2 linked regions of the Prochlorococcus marinus XMU1405 genome follow. The protein of the gene in region 2 binds, or shares a complex with, the protein of the main gene of each other region. Links are inferred from orthologs where the notes say so. Each region holds a gene or a part of one and is shown on either strand. Other genes may lie near its edges.

Region 1 (2,956 bases), on a different replicon or contig from region 2:
CGTTTTTCTATTAAAAGGGAAAAAATAAATTTAAGTATTTTTATTTATCAGGTTTTGCCACATGGGGTAAACCCCAACCTAGTTTATTTCTTAAAACTTGGAAAAATTCGTGATCTTCAAGTCTAATAAATTTTACTGAGTGTTTACTTTTTCTTATTAAAACCCTATCTTCAGGCCAAACATAACAACCAGCATTGCCATCAACAACCATTACTAACCTTTCAGGAGTTGCAGGAAAAACAGTTACTGGCTCTGAATCATTAAAAACCAATGCCCTAGATGCCAATGAATGTGGAGCAATTGGAGTTAATTGCACGACTGGACAATCAGGTGTGATAACTGGTCCTCCAGCACTTAGAGAATAGGCGGTAGAACCAGTTGGAGTAGATAAAATTACTCCATCAGCTGAAATATCCACAGGAGCATGTCTACCTATAGAAATTTCAAAGTGACACATACTTGTTAGAGGTTCTCTATGAAGAGCCATCTCATTAAGGCAAAGAGACTCCCATCTCCTCTGATCATTCCTCATTACACTAATGATAAAGCAAGTTCTTTCTTCAATATCCCAATTTCCATCAATTATTTTATCTATAGCCTCATCTAGGTTAGATAAATAAGCTTCCGCAAGAAATCCTAAATGACCAGTATTTATTGTAAGAATTGGAATTTTAGCAGGTGCCGTTTGCCTTGCAGCAGAAAGTACAGTCCCATCTCCCCCTAGAACAATTGCAAATTCCATTGATGAATCAAACCCCTCAGGTACACAATTCGTATATCCCAAAGGACGAACATGTTGATCAGGATTTGCGAAACCAACCATCCCTCCAGAGCTACTAACTCTTACAACTTCAAAATTAGATTTTTCCAATTTTTTTTGAACAGAAGTTGCAGTTTGAACAGCTAGTTCCTTTCCATCATTAACGATTAGTCCTGCTTTACGTACCAACCAAAAAATTAAAACTAGAACTATCTTAAACTAATTTGTTGGACAATCCTAATTTAAGAATTAAATACTATTAGAACTGTTCTAAGAATCTAATATCATTTGTATAAAATTTTCTGATGTCGTCGATCTGATGTCTCACCATACAAAATCTCTCAACTCCTAATCCTGCTGCAAAACCAGTCCATTTCTCAGAATCTATTCCTAATTTTTCTAAGACCTTTGGATCAACCATTCCGCAACCCATTACTTCTAACCATTTACCTTTCCACTGAACGTCTACTTCTGCCGAAGGTTCAGTAAATGGGAAATAACTAGCTCTAAATCTTACAGGAATATCTCCAAAAAAGGCCTTTAAAAATGTAAGAACTGTTCCTCTTAAATGACTAAAATTAATGTCTTGATCGATACATAGAACCTCAACCTGATTAAATACAGGGGAATGAGTAGCATCTACTGCATCTCTCCTATATACTCTCCCGGGCGCAATAATTCTTACTGGAGGAGGATTCTTCTCTAAGTATCTTATCTGAACAGGAGAAGTATGGGTCCTTAAAAGTCGATTTTCATCTAAGTAGAAAGTATCCTGCATATCTCTTGCAGGATGATTTTTGGGTATGTTGAGAGACTCAAAATTATAAAAATCAGTTTCTATTTCAGGGCCACTTTCAACTGAGTATCCTAAACCACAAAATATATCTATTATTTCGTCTTGAGTTGAAATCAAAGGATGTTTATTCCCAGGGGGTGTTCCAATTGAAGGGATAGTTACATCAATTTTTTCTTTTTTAATCTTTTTATCTAAGGCTTGGCTGTTTAGTTTATTTTTTCTTTCAGTTATTAGTTCTTGCAAATTTATCTTTACCAAGTTTGCCTTCTGGCCAATAATTGGTCTATCAGTAGCAGATAATTGACCCATTGTTTTCAAGATGATTGATAAATCACCTTTTTTCCCTAGTAAGGAAACTCTCAATTGATCCAGTTCTTCATGAGTATTAGAATTATCTATATTATTTTTTGCTATTAGAGAAAGATTATTTAGTTTTTCCTCAATTTGACTTAATGATTCAATTTGACTCACTGATATAGTAAAAATAAGTATTGCTTTATCTTACTTAAATATCGTCCATAAATAAAATGTCTTGATTAATGAAACCGTTAAATATATTAATTAGTAATGATGATGGGGTTTTCGCGGCGGGAATAAGAGCTTTAGCAAAATCTGCCCAAAAAAGAGGACATAAGGTAAAAGTAGTATGTCCTGACCAAGAAAGATCAGCTACTGGTCATGGTCTTACTTTGCAATCCCCATTAAGAGTGGAAAAAGCTGACGAGTTATTTGGACAAGGAATTGAAGCTTGGGGATGTTCCGGCACACCTGCTGATTGCGTCAAATTAGCACTATCAGAACTCTTGGATCATAAACCTGATCTGGTACTATCCGGAATAAATCATGGACCCAATTTAGGGACAGATATTTTTTGTTCAGGCACAGTCGCTGCAGCTATGGAAGGCACTTTAGAAAATGTTCCTTCCATGGCAATAAGTGTTGCTAGTTTTAAATGGAAGAATTTTGAATTTGCTGGAGAAATTGCAATGAATATTGCCGAACAAGCAATTAACGATAGTTGGCCAGCTTCCCTTTTATTAAATTTGAACATACCCCCCTGCGAAAAAAACAAGATAAAAGAATTATCCTGGACAAGATTATCGGTAAGAAAATATAAAAATCAATTTTCTAAAAGGGAAGACCCGAGGGGTGATGATTATTATTGGTTAGCAGGTGAAGTTGTTTTAGATCTTAAATCGAAAGGTTACGGTCCTAAGAATTGGCCTAGCGATGTATCTCAAATACAAGAAAATAAAATATCTCTTACACCTGTAGAACCAGATTTATTTTGGAGAGGTAATTTAGATGACTTACCTAAAATTAATAATTCATTTGTAAATCCTTCTTAAAAGCCATAAAGAAAAGCAAAGTCCAAAAAAGTGAGCAGCGATAACTTGCGT
Region 2 (3,108 bases):
CTAGGAACATCGCTTAAGCCGTTTGCGTCAAACCAAGGGGCGCTTGCCCAGTCAAACCCTTCACCAAAAGTGTTATCAGGTGAAGTTATGTACCAATGACAAGAAGTGTCTGGAACGTCGACCGCACATTTTGACCAATCATCTGACCACTGAGGGACTTGTACCCAAAGCACCGAAGAAAGTAATAGAGAAAGCAAATTGATCATGCAATCTATAATACAACATTAATTAGATTTATAGGATTATTACTTATCTTATATAAGAATAATATTTAGACTCATTTAAAGTCTAACATAAGATTAGTAATACAGCTAATTCCTCATTTTAGTTTTAAAACATTTTTCAACACTAGATATGATATTTGAATGTATTGATGTAATGTCAGAGTCCAGTAATGTTTTATCTTTATCTCTATAAGATAACCTAAATGTATAACTTATTTGATCATCTCCAAATTTAGTATCTTCAAAAACATCAATTAAACTTACATCTTCTAAGAGATTTTTTCCTATCTTTCTTATCTGTGATGTTATTTCGCTAATTAAAAATTTCTTACTGAAAACAAAATTTATATCCCTTTCCATTTTAGGAACAATTGGGTATTGCTTATATATTGGAACCCATTTATTTTTTCTTGTACTAGCTCCCAAAAGGTTAGAGACATTTATTTTAAATAAATATACTTTTTTTAACGACTTCTTTTCTAAAATTAGTTTGGGATGTATTTCACCAAAATAACCTACATCTTTCCCTTCAATAAATAATTTTGCTGTTCTTCCTGGATGAAGAAAATCAATTGAATAAGTAGGTTTATCCTCTATTTTTATATTCAAAGTTGATAAAGCCTCCTTTAACTTTCCCCTGGCCTGGTAATAATTAAGATCGTTATCCTTATTCGAATTTATCCATTTTCCAAATTTTCTATTTCCATAAATCGCACCGTTAAGGACTTCTTCTTGAATGAAATCAGTTTTCTTTTGAAAAACATTTCCAATTTCAAATATATAACAACTCGTTTGTCCTGCTTTTATATTACGATTTAAAATCTCCAAATGTTCTTCCCATATATTATCTCTTAAGCAACTAGTATCTAATAACAAAGGATTAGAAATCTTTATAAGTTTTTCATTATCTTCTGGAACAAGAGAGTAGCTTAGTACCTCGTTAAAACCATTTTCTGTGAAACCATTTTTTACTTTTCTCAATGCCAACTGTTCTGATGACAATTTTCCAGGCTTAATTGGATTAGGAAGGTTTAAGTCAAATCTGTCATACCCTATTAATCTCGCAATTTCTTCAATTAAATCTATTTCTCTTATTAAATCATTTGATCTATTGGGAATTACTGCTACATCCCAGCCATATTCTTTATTCTTTAATGTACAACCTATGAGTGTTAATTTATCAACTATTTCATTATCAGATAAATTTCTTTTTTCAAATTGATCGTTAATTATTATTGGACCAAGAATTTTATGTATTCGATTTCTCCTTAGTTTAATTAATACATCCTCATTTTCTTCTAAATTTGAAGTATTGATGATTGGTGAGTTAATAGAAAAATATTCTTCTAAAAGATTAATTGCCCTTGTTACTGCACTTATTGTATTTTTTGATGAAATCCCTTTTTCATACCTGCTGCTAGATTCTGTTCTTATGCCAACCGCCTTGGAAGATTTTCTTATAGTAACTGGATTAAAAACAGCGCCTTCAAGGTAAATAGATGCGGTAGTATTACTTACAGAAGTCTCTAAACCTCCTATTACGCCTGCAATAGCTACCGGTTTATCACAACAAGTAATAACTGTGATATTGTCATTTAAGACATATTCTTTACCATCTAAGCAAATAAGGCTTTCGTTATCCTTGCCTTTTCTTACAGAGAAATCTTCTGGAGAAACTTCCTTACCAATTAAGTTTGAAAGTTTATCTTTATCAAACGCATGCAAAGGTTGACCTTGTTCTAAAAGAATATAATTTGTCAAATCAACTAGAAGATTAATAGATTTTATACCTGATTTTTCTATACGGTCTTTAAGCCAATTTGGCGATAATTTCTCTCCATTTACTCCATCAACGCAGCTTATTGTATAAATGCAATTAGATTCTATAGCCTCTGGACAAAGTTTAATTGCCTTAAGTAAATGAATATTGTATTTATGATTTATTTCTGGAAAATTTAAGGTGGATTCTAAAAGGGCAGAAATTTCACGGGCTATACCTACAACAGACATTCCATCAGGTCTATTAGCCGTAATAGCTAAATCATATATAAAATCATTTAACTGAAGCAAGTCGGACGCTGGAGTGCCCAATTCATGTTTTAGAGCCAAATCATCATCAATGATCTCTATCCCTTCGCTAGAGGCCTCTAAACCCAGTTCCTGCAGTGAACATATCATTCCTTCACTCATGACACCTCTAATTTCACTTCTTTTAATAGTTAAATCAACTGCATTTAATGTTGCGCCGACAGTAGCAACATAAACATAAATATTCGGTTTAATATTGCGTGCACCACAGATAATTTGTAAATTCTTCGAATTACCAATATCGACCTGGCAAATTGAAAGTTTGTCAGATCCTTCTTGTTTTAAAACAGATAATACCTTACCTAAAACAACACCATTTACATTTTTTGAACAATCTTCTAATGATTCAACCTCAAATCCACCAATAGACAATTTCTCAGAAAGATCTTCAGGAGTAGAAGTAATTTCTACTAAATTTTTCAACCAATTTTGAGAAACTTTCATATATATTTTTTAATCAATGATGATAAAAGAAATGAGTATATCTTCAAAAAAGTTTGTTGAAGATGTACAATAGAAAATTATACAATAAAGTATTAATTAAAATGGCCAAAAAAGGTACAAGAGTTGTAGTTACCCTGGAATGTACTGAAGCTAGGACAAGCACAGATCCTAAGAGATCAAATGGTGTCTCAAGATATACTACTGAGAAGAATCGTAGAAATACAACCGAAAGATTAGAACTAAAAAAGTTTAATCCTCATTTAAACAGAATGACAATTCACAAAGAAATTAAGTAATCAAATCAAATTAAATCATGCCTAATTCAATTTTTAAAAAACAATTATCACCTATC

The links.
Region 1: the proteins of pheT (region 2) and pheS are in contact, whole or in part, in a crystal structure (PDB 6P24), measured with the Escherichia coli proteins. The link is inferred for Prochlorococcus marinus XMU1405 from one-to-one orthologs.

The regions. Positions count from the first base shown.
Region 1 is NZ_JAAORF010000003.1:211,876-214,831, forward strand. The notes cover bases 24-2,901. They hold pheS (phenylalanine--tRNA ligase subunit alpha), read right to left. Parts: upstream 2,028-2,901; coding sequence 1,020-2,027; downstream 24-1,019. Other genes in these bases: cbiE (precorrin-6y C5,15-methyltransferase (decarboxylating) subunit CbiE), read left to right, coding at 24-28; HA148_RS07100 (NAD(+) kinase), read right to left, coding at 41-949; surE (5'/3'-nucleotidase SurE), read left to right, coding at 2,096-2,901; HA148_RS07115 (DUF3611 family protein), read right to left, coding at 2,885-2,901. Also shown: more of cbiE, read left to right, coding at 1-23; more of surE, read left to right, coding at 2,902-2,905; more of HA148_RS07115, read right to left, coding at 2,902-2,956.
Region 2 is NZ_JAAORF010000002.1:234,254-237,361, forward strand. Bases 35-3,064 are described here. They hold pheT (phenylalanine--tRNA ligase subunit beta), read right to left. Parts: upstream 2,757-3,064; coding sequence 312-2,756; downstream 35-311. Other genes in these bases: HA148_RS04770 (hypothetical protein), read right to left, coding at 35-206; rpmG (50S ribosomal protein L33), read left to right, coding at 2,858-3,052. In the rest of the region: more of HA148_RS04770, read right to left, coding at 1-34; rpsR (30S ribosomal protein S18), read left to right, coding at 3,070-3,108.